DNA from 2 places in the uncultured Plantibacter sp. genome. Region 2 is predicted to be linked to the other one. Evidence: riboswitches for the same ligand, from Rfam matches in the RefSeq annotation. Region 2 holds a riboswitch; the other holds the start of a gene.
The links. A riboswitch is a leader RNA that binds a small molecule or an ion and turns the genes downstream of it on or off. The one in region 2 is predicted to bind thiamine pyrophosphate.

Region 1 (5,013 bases), on a different contig from region 2:
CGGCAGGTACCGCGAGTACTCCGATCGGGTGATGGAGGTGTTCGAGTCGGTCACGCCGCTCGTCGAGCCCCTGAGCATCGACGAGGCCTTCCTCGACGTCTCCGGCGCGGTCCGGTTGCTCGGGAGCCCGCGGACGATCGCCGCGCTCGTGAAGCAACGGGTCCTCGACGCGACCGGCCTGCCGTGCTCGGTGGGCCTGGCGGCGACGAAGTACGTCGCGAAGCTCGCCTCCGGCCTGTCCAAGCCCGACGGTCTGCTGGTCGTGCCGGCCGACGAGACCCTGGCGTTCCTCCACCCGTTGCCGGTCGGTGCACTGTGGGGCGTCGGTGGTCGGACGGAGGAGCAGCTGACGAACCGGGGCATCCGGACCATCGGTCAGCTCGCCTCCACCCCGCTGTCGATGCTCCAGCGCGCGGTCGGTGAAGCCTCCGGTCGCCGACTCCTCGAGCTCGCGAACGGGATCGATCCGCGCGGCATCGAGCTGGCACGTCGCGAGAAGAGCGTCAGCCACGAGGTGACCTTCCCGACCGACGTCTCCGACCCGACCATCCTCAAGCGCGAACTGCTGAACCTCGCCGGCCTCGTCGCGATCCGACTCCGGAAGGGCGGCTACGCCGGCCGGACGATCAGCATCCGCGTGCGCTATGCGGACTTCAGCGTCGTCACCCGGTCGCGCACCATCGGCGAGGCCACGAACGTGGGCCGGCGGGTGTACGACGAAGCGGCCTCGCTGTTCGACGACCTCGATCGCGGCGGACGCCTCGTGCGCCTCGTGGGGGTGAAGGTCGACCAGCTCGTCCCGGCCGATGAGGCCGGTACCGGGCTCTGGGACCCGGACGAGGAGTGGCGTGAAGCCGAGCAGACGATCGACCGGGTCGCAAGCCGGTTCGGCGATCTCGCGATCGCCCCCGCCTCCCTCCTCGGGAAGCCGAGGCGTCGCGGACTCGGCAGTCGCGGAGACTCGCAGGGTGCTGCGAGCACGGATCAACCCCTTGGACCGGGAGATGCCGAGCGATAGCCTCGCCGTATGACGAATCTCGTGGAGAAGCTGGCAGAACAGGCGAAGGGGCTCGGCGTGACCGCGGCCTATGGGGAGCAGCAGGACATCGACGGGACGAAGCTCGTGCCCGTCGCGCTGACGTACTACGGCTTCGGCGGCGGCTCCGAGGGCGACGGCGACGACGCCCCGAGCGGCGGTGGCGGCGGTGGCGTCTCCATCCCCGTCGGTGCCTACATCAAGACCGACGAGGGTCTCCGTTTCGACCCGAACCTCATCTCGCTGATCGCCGTCGCGATCCCGTTCATCTGGGTGAGCGGCAAGGCGCTCGCCGGCCTCATCAAGGCCCTCAAGAAGTAGCCCCCTCCGTCCAACCCCTGTCGTGCGGCTCCGCACGGCAGGGGTTAGACTCGTGCCACCACGGGAGTCCGGTGAACCGGGCTGAGAGGAAGGTATTCGCCTTCGACCGTCGAACCTGATCTGGATCATGCCAGCGCAGGGAGACCATTTCTCGCTATCCCGTGCTCTTTTCCGTCTACAGGAAGGGCACGTATCGTGTCAGCATCGACCAAGATCTCACCCTCTGAACGCGCTGTGTCGCTCACCTTGCGCTGGAGGGTCGTCGACATCGTCGTGGTCGCCGTACTCGGCGTCGCGACCGGCCTCATCTTCTGGGCGTGGAACACGCTCGGATCACTCTGGTACGCGGGTGCCAGCGCCGTCACGCCCGGTTTCGGCGGGATCGCCGTCGGGATATGGCTCCTCGGCGGGGTGCTCGGCGGACTCATCATCCGGAAGCCCGGCGCTGCCCTCCTCGTCGAGACCATCGGGGCGATCGTCTCCGCCCTCATCGGCAACGCATGGGGCATCACGACTGTGTACTCCGGGCTCGCTCAGGGCCTCGGTGCCGAGCTGGTGTTCGCGGCGTTCGCGTACAAGCGCTTCGGCCTCGTTCCGGCGATCCTCGCCGGGGCCGGTGCCGGGGCCGGCGCGTGGCTCCTCGAACTCGTCATGTCGGGCAACCTCGAGAAGGGTGTCGAGTTCAACGCGATCTACCTCGGTTCGCTGCTCGTCTCGGGCGCGATCCTCGCCGGTGTCGTCGGCTGGGCACTCGTCAGGGCACTCGCGTCGACCGGAGCGCTCAGTCGGTTCGCGTCGGGGCGGGACGCTCGGCGCGAGGTCTGACCGTGCCGGGAGCGGCTGCGACCGGTCCGGCGCGCGTCGTCGCGCGGGACTGGGGGTGGCGGCATGCCGGTCGGAAGGCCTGGGCGGTGAGCGACCTCGACCTCGTGATCGAACCGGGCGAGCGGGTCCTCCTGCTGGGGGCATCCGGTGCCGGCAAGTCGACGCTGATTCACGCACTGGCCGGCGTGCTCGGCGGAGCGGACGAGGGGGAGTCCCACGGCTCGCTCCTCGTGGACGGCGTTCCGCCTGAACGAGCGAGGGGTCGCATCGGGCTCGTGCTGCAGGATCCCGACTCGCAGGTGATCCTGTCCAAGGTCGGCGACGACGTCGCCTTCGGCTGCGAGAACCTCGGCATCGAGCGCGAGGAGATCTGGCGCCGCGTCGACGCCTCGCTGGAGGCCGTCGGACTGGACCTGCCGCTGGACCACTCGACCTCGGCGCTGTCCGGCGGTCAGAAACAGCGGCTGGCCCTCGCCGGCGTACTCGCCATGCAGCCCTCGCTCCTCCTGCTCGACGAACCGACCGCGAACCTCGACCCGGCCGGGGTGGCCGAGGTGCGGGACGCCGTCGCTCGGCTGGTCGATGACGGTTCGTCCACTTTGGTCGTCATCGAACACCGCGTCGACGTCTGGCGCGAGCTGATGACCAGGGTCGTCGTGCTCGACGCCGACGGCGGTGTCCTCGCCGACGGGCCACCCGACCTCGTCCTCGACGACGTCGGGCGGCGCCTGGCCGATGCGGGCGTCTGGGTGCCGGGCATCCCGCTGGGGTTGGCCCCTCGTCCGGTGTCCGGCCCGTCAGCGGCGGTCATCACGACCGACGACCTGGCGATCGGTCGAACGCGGAAGCAGCCGGTACAGGAGCACCTGGGGCTCGCGGTGCCCGAAGGCGCGGGGACCGTCATCGTCGGCCCCAACGGCGCGGGGAAGTCCACGCTCGCGCTCACGCTGGCGGGACTGCTGCCGGAGATCACGGGGACGGTGACCGCCGCTCCGCAGCTCGCCGGCAGGCTGGGATCCCGGCCGATCCGCTGGAAGTCGACCGAGTTGCTCACGCGCATCGGGACGGTCTTCCAGGATCCCGAGCACCAGTTCGTCTCATCGACCGTGCGGAACGAGCTCGGTGTCGGCCTGCAGGCCCTCCGCTGGTCCCGGACCGCCATCGACGAGCGGGTCTCCGAGATCCTCGATGCGCTCGGTCTCGGTCGTCTCGCCGAGGCGAACCCGTTCAGTCTCTCGGGGGGGCAGAAGCGCCGGTTGTCGGTGGCCACCGTCCTCGCCGCCCGGCCGGCGGTCATGGTCCTCGACGAACCGACGTTCGGGCAGGATCGACGCACGTGGTTGTCACTCGTCCGCCTGCTGCAGCACGAGCTCGAACGCGGCGCGACGATCGTCTCCGTCACGCATGACGCGGGGGTCGTCGAGCATCTGGGCGACCATCGCATCCTCCTCGAACCGCCGGAGCTCCGGAGGCGGGCCGCATGACGAGCCTCACGGCAGCGGAGCGCTCGACGGTGCTGCACCATCGACCGCCGCTCGACCGGGTGAATCCGGTGACGAAGGTGCTGGCCGTCCTGATCCTGTCCATCCCGTTGCTGCTGACGATCGACTGGGTGAGTGCGAGCACGGCGGTGCTGCTCGAAGTGATGCTGTTCCCGCTCTCCGGCCTGCGGTTCACCGCGTTGCTGAAGCGGGCCCTGCCGGTGCTCGTCTTCGCGCCCATCGGCGGGATCAGCATGCTGTTGTACGCGAAGCCGGGAGGGACGGAGTACCTGTCGCTCGGGTTCGTCCGCGTGACGGACAACTCGATCGAGCTGGCGGTCGCCGTGACGATCCGCGTGTTGGCGCTCGGTCTCCCGACGATCCTGCTCTTCGCGCGGGTGGACCCGACCGATCTGGCCGACGGCCTGTCCCAGATCGCGAAGCTGCCGTCGAGGTTCGTGCTCGGGATCCTCGCTGGAGCGCGGATGCTCGGACTCTTCATCGACGACTGGCGCAGTCTCGCGCTCGCCCGTCGTGCCCGTGGCTTGGGGGACCGGGGAGTGGTCCGCCGGTTCGCGTCCATGGCGTTCGTGCTGCTCGTGTTCGCCATCCGCCGCGGGAGCAAACTCGCGACGGCGATGGAGGCGCGGGGGTTCGGGGCGCCGATCGAACGCACCTGGGCGAGACCGTCCCGCCTGGGCCGGGCCGATCTCGTGGCCGTCCTGGTGACGGTCGTGATCATGGCCCTCGCGCTGTCCACGGCGGTCCTCGCCGGTACGTTCCGGGTCGTGGGTCAGTGAGCGCGGTCCCGCCGGTCCTGCTCGTCGACGGTCGCTCGGGCACGGGGAAGACGACGCTCGCCTCTTCGGTGGCGTCCGCGTTGACCGACAGCACGGTCATCCACATGGACGACCTGTATCCGGGGTGGGAAGGGCTCGAGGAAGGTGCTCGACTCCTCGTCGAGTGGATCGTCAGACCGTTCGCCGAGCGGCGCGCGGGGGAGTGGCGGCGCTGGGACTGGGAACGGTCCGCCCGTGCGGAGGTGCACCTCGTGCCGAGCGACCGTCCACTCATCGTCGAGGGCTGCGGCTCGTCGTCGCGGGCGTCGCGAATACTCGCCGACACGGCGCTGTGGCTCGACGCGCCGGTGGTCCAGCGCACCGACCGCCTCATCGGGCGCGGTGACGGTGTGGACTGGCTCGCGGGGTGGACCCTCCAGGAGGACGCGTTCATCGAGCGGGAGCGGCCCGACCTCGATGCCGGGCTCCGCATCGAGGCGACCGGCGCGGCGGACCAGGTCTCCGCACTCGTCCTCGACGCCCTCGCTCACGACGGTCGTGGACGTTGGAA
Region 2 (5,013 bases):
CGGAGCATGCCAGTCGACTATCCGGACCTCGTCATCTTCGACTGCGACGGCACCCTCGTCGACACGGAACGCATCTCCGTCCGGGTGAACCTGCAGCTCCTCAACGAGGTCGGCGGCGACTACACCGAGGCGGAGGTGCGGGAGCTCTTCGTCGGCGCCTCACTCGAGACGTACGCGACGCTGGTCGAGCAGCGCCTCGGGAAGCCGCTCGAGGCCGACTGGATCCAGCGCTGGAGCGACATGTTCCGCGGCATCTGCGAACGTGAGCTCGAGGCCGTCGACGGGGTCGTCGACGCCCTCGACGGTATCGCTGCGACCGGGGTGCCGCTGTGCGTCGCCTCGAACGGGATGCTGCACGACGTCGTCCGCAACCTCGGGCAGGTGGGCATCCACGACCGCTTCGACGGGCGCATCTTCAGCGCGACCGACGTCGCCGTCGGCAAGCCCGCACCCGACCTCTTCCTGCACGCCGCCGCCGACTTCGACACGGCCCCCGAGCGGTGCGCGGTCGTCGAGGACAGCGTCGTCGGCGTCCTGGCTGCCCGTGCGGCCGGCATGACGGTCTACGCCTACGCCGGCGGCATGACGCCCGCCGAGCGGCTCATCGGCGACGGCACCCACGTCTTCGACGACATGCGCCTGCTGCCCGACCTCATCCGCGACACCTGGGCGGCCTCCGCGGCACGCTAGCCGTGCCGCGCTAGCTGCGACTGCGGAGCTCCGGGAAGCCGTCCTCGTCGTCGGGGATCGGCTGCGCCGCGACCGTCGGTGCCGGCGTCGCATCGGACGGTTCGAGATCCTGGGCCGAGGCGTCCTGCTCCTCGGCGCGACGTCGGGTGCGTTCGCCGCCGCGCTTGACCGCGCGGTCGAACAACTGCGGGCCGGTCGTCGCCAGGCGCCTCCAGGGGAGGGTGCCCTCGATCTCGATCTGCAGGGAGAAGCTCAGCAGGGTGCGGATGACGACGATGATCGCGAGGACGAGCGCGTCGGTCAGCGACGGCGTCGACGTGACCGTCTTCACGAGGTCTGCGGCCACGAGGATCTCCAGCCCGAGCAGGATGACCGAGCCGATCGTCTCCCGCAGCATCCGGAAGGCCCGAGCGCCGTCGCGCGTGCTCCACCACAGGCGGGCCGAGAGGGTGACGGCGATCACGAAGCCCACGACCATCGCCCCGACACCGGCGACCTCGAAGACGATGGTGACCAGCTCGAAGAAGTCCATCCCTCCATCATCCTCGCCCGCCCGCTGGACGGGAAGCCGGGCCGACCCGCTAGGGTGGTCGCGAGTGACACGGGGTGCCGATCCCACGACGATCGGCTGAGAACACACCCGTCGAACCTGATCTCGTTAGTCCGAGCGAAGGGATGTCGCGAATGAGCGTTCGCACACCGCAGCAGTCCGCCCACCCGTCCACCGACGACTCGTCCGTCGGCGAGTTCGCGAGCGCGTCCGGGGACCTCCTCGAGCGCCTGCGAGAGCACACGCCGCTCGTCCAATCGATCACGAACGCCGTGGTGACGAACTTCACCGCGAACGTCCTGCTCGCCCTCGGCGCCGCCCCGGCGATGACCGACATCCCCACCGAAGCCGGGCCGTTCGCCCGCATCGCCTCCGGGGTGCTCCTCAATCTCGGGACGCCGCAGGCGGAGCAGCGCGAGGCGATGGTCGAGGCCGCCTCCGCCGCGAACGACGCCGGCACACCGTGGGTGCTCGACCCCGTGGCCGTCGGCTTCCTACCGGTGCGCACGGCGCTCGCCGCCGACCTCCTCGACCTCCGGCCGACGATCGTCCGCGGCAACGCCAGCGAGATCATCGCCCTCGCCGGACTGGGCGCCGGCGGTCGCGGGGTCGACAGCACCGACTCGGTCGACAGCGCGATCGAGGCGGCCACCGCGATCGCCCGCACCTCGGGCGCCGTCGTCGCGATCTCCGGCCCGACGGACGTCATCACCGACGGTGAGCGCATCGTCCGCTGCTCGAACGGGCACGCCTGGCTCACCCTCGTGACGGGCGGCGGCTGTGCCCTTGGTGCCGTACTCGCCGCCTTCGCCTCACTCGACGACGACCGGTTGCTGACGACGGTCGCGGCGACCACCGCGTACACGGTCGCCGCGCAGCTTGCGGCTGCGGAGAGCCGCGGCCCCGGCTCCTTCGCTCCCGCCTTCCTCGACCGCCTCCACCTCCTCGACGCCGACACCGTCCGCAGCCTGGCGGTGATCGCGTGAGCGCCTCGACCACCGCGGACCGGGTCCTCGCGGCCCGTTCGCACGCCGAGCTCGTGCGCCGCGGCATCGCCACCTACCTCGTCACGGACGCCTCGGCCAGCGGGGATCGCGGTGTCCTCGACGTCGTGCGCCGAGCCGTCGACGGCGGGGTGACCGCGGTCCAGCTGCGGGAGAAGACCGCGTCGGCGCGAGCGCTGTTCGACCTGACCGTGCGTGCGGCGGAGGTCGTCGCCGGTCGGGCGCTGCTCCTCGTCGACGACCGGGTGGACGTCTTCCTCGCGGCCCGTTCCGCCGGTGCCGTCGTCCACGGCGTCCACGTGGGTCAGAGCGATCTCCCGGTCGACGCCGTGCGTCGTATCGTGGGGCAGGCCGCCGTCGTGGGACTGACGGCGAACACCCCGGCGCACCTCGACGCGGTCGCAGCGCTGTCACCCGGGACGGTCGACTACCTGGGCGTCGGCGTCATCCGCCCGACGACGACGAAGCCGGACCACCCGGCGCCGCTCGGCGTGGAGGGGTTCGCCGCGATCGCCGCCGCGACCCCGCTCCCGTGCGTCGCCATCGGTGGGGTGTCACTGGACGACACGGTCGAGCTCCACGCCGCCGGTGCCGGTGGTCTCGCCGTCGTCTCCGCCATCTGCGCCGCCGACGATCCGGCGGCCGCCGCCCGGGCGTTCCGCAGCGCCTGGACCGAGGTCTCGGCATGAGCGCCGTGGAACCGTCGACGACGCCGGAGTCGTCGAACTCGAACCGGGTGCACGGTCGACGACCCGTCACGATCCGCGAGACACCCCGGGTGCTGAGCATCGCCGGGACCGACCCGACCGGTGGTGCCGGGATCCAGGCCGATCTCAAGAGCATCGCCGCGAACGGCGGATACGGCATGGCGGTCGTCACCGCGCTCGTCGCGCAGAACACCCGGGGCGTCCGGTCCGTGCACACCCCGCCGGTCGGGTTCCTCCGCGAGCAGTTGGACGCGGTCGCGGACGACGTGGTGATCGACGCGGTCAAGATCGGGATGCTGGGCGATGTCGCGATCATCGACACCGTGTCGAGCTGGCTGCAGGAGACCGAGACCGGACCCGTCGTCCTCGACCCGGTGATGGTGGCGACGAGCGGCGACCGTCTCCTCCACCGCGACGCCGAAGCGGCCATGCGCGCGCTCCTGCCGCACGTCGACCTCGTGACCCCGAACCTGCCGGAGCTCGCCGTCCTCGCGGCCGAGCCGGTGGCGACGAGTTGGGCCGACGCACTCGCGCAGGCGGAGCGGGTCTCGGTGCAGGCGGGCGTGATCGTGCTCGTGAAGGGCGGGCACCTGACGGGGACGACCGCGTGCCCGGATGCGCTCGTCGACGCCACCGGTGGTCTGGGCGACGACGGATCATTCGTCGAGTTCGACGGTGCGCGGGTCGACACGGTGAACACCCATGGGACCGGGTGCTCCCTGTCGAGCGCGATGGCCACCCTCGTCGCCCGGTCGGGGTCCTGGACCGAGGCGCTCGGCGAGGCGAAGGCGTGGCTCACGACGAGCCTCCGGCACGCGGACGCGCTCGAGGTCGGCTCGGGCAACGGCCCGATCAGCCACTTCGCCGAGCTGTGGGCAGCGGGCGGGACGACCTCACGGCGGCAGGGCGGTGCCGACATCGTCGCGGACTGGTGGGAGGAGATCGCCAAGGTGCGGACGCGGATCGATCACCTGCCGTTCGTGACGACGCTCGCGGACGGCACCCTCGATCCGGCCCGGTTCGCCTGGTACCTGCAGCAGGACGCGATCTACCTGCGGGCGTATTCCCGGGTCCTCGCACGAGCGAGTGCCTTGGCGCCGACGGCCGAGGAGCAGGTGTTCTGGGCGACCGGCGCGGCGAGCTCGATCGAGGCCGAGATGGAGCTGCATCGCACCTGGCTCAGCGCGTATGCCGTGAGCGGTATGGAGGTGGAACCATCGGCGACGACCACGGCGTACCTCGACCACCTGCACGCGGCGACGGTCGACGGCGACTACGGGCGGGTGGTCGCCGCCGTGTTGCCCTGCTACTGGATCTACCAGGATCTCGGTGAACGGCTCGTCGACGCATCGCACGCGGAGCACCCGTTCGCCGCGTGGCTCGACACCTACGCCGACCCCGCCTTCGCGACCGCGAACGCCCGGGCGATCGAGATCGTCGCCGGGGCGGCAGCTCGCGCGGACGAGACCGGCCGCGACACGATGCGTCGGGCGTTCCTCGCCTCGGCCGCTCACGAGGAGGCCTTCTTCGCCGAGCCGATACGATGAAGGCCGGATCCGCCGCCGCGGTCCCGGACCACGACGAGAGGCCCCTGATGCTGACGAGCAACGAGTACTTCGACGGCAACGTGAAGTCGATCGGCTTCACCACGAACGAGCCCGGTGCGGAGTCGGCCAGTGTCGGAGTGATGGAGCCGGGGGAGTACACCTTCACCACGGGCAAGGCCGAGGAGATGTCCGTGATCTCCGGCAAGCTCCGCGTGCTGCTGCCGAACACGAGTGCGTGGCAGGACTTCGGGCCCGACGCGCAGTTCAGCGTCCCGGGGAGCAGCAGCTTCCAGGTCGAGGTCGAGGTCACCACGGCGTACCTCTGCCGTTACCTCAACATCTGAACGCCCTTCGACACTTCGACAGGCTCAGTGCGGCGCAGCTCAGGGACCGGTTGGGGTGCGCCCTCCGAACGGCTCAGGGGCCGGTTCGGTTCGTCCGAGTGTCCCGGCTCAGGACCGGTCGACGACCTCGAGCGTGAGGACGACGGTCGAATCGTCTGAGCTGTTCGTCAG

Region 1: another riboswitch for thiamine pyrophosphate. It lies ahead of RWN05_RS03905 (ECF transporter S component); the one in region 2 lies ahead of thiM (hydroxyethylthiazole kinase).

Annotation. Positions count from the first base shown of each region.
Region 1 covers NZ_CAUQHZ010000002.1:36,248-41,260, forward strand. Annotated here, with positions in the region: gene dinB (DNA polymerase IV) at 1-1,018, shown strand, start outside; gene RWN05_RS03900 (hypothetical protein) at 1,028-1,357, shown strand; TPP riboswitch at 1,408-1,516, shown strand; gene RWN05_RS03905 (ECF transporter S component) at 1,592-2,182, shown strand; gene RWN05_RS03910 (ATP-binding cassette domain-containing protein) at 2,269-3,666, shown strand; gene RWN05_RS03915 (energy-coupling factor transporter transmembrane component T) at 3,663-4,463, shown strand; gene RWN05_RS03920 (hypothetical protein) at 4,460-5,013, shown strand, end outside.
Region 2 covers NZ_CAUQHZ010000027.1:22-5,034, forward strand. Annotated here, with positions in the region: gene RWN05_RS17660 (HAD family phosphatase) at 7-690, shown strand; gene RWN05_RS17665 (DUF1622 domain-containing protein) at 701-1,222, opposite strand; TPP riboswitch at 1,283-1,383, shown strand; gene thiM (hydroxyethylthiazole kinase) at 1,375-2,226, shown strand; gene thiE (thiamine phosphate synthase) at 2,223-2,933, shown strand; gene RWN05_RS17680 (bifunctional hydroxymethylpyrimidine kinase/phosphomethylpyrimidine kinase) at 2,930-4,498, shown strand; gene RWN05_RS17685 (pyrimidine/purine nucleoside phosphorylase) at 4,546-4,842, shown strand; gene RWN05_RS17690 (hypothetical protein) at 4,951-5,013, opposite strand, start outside.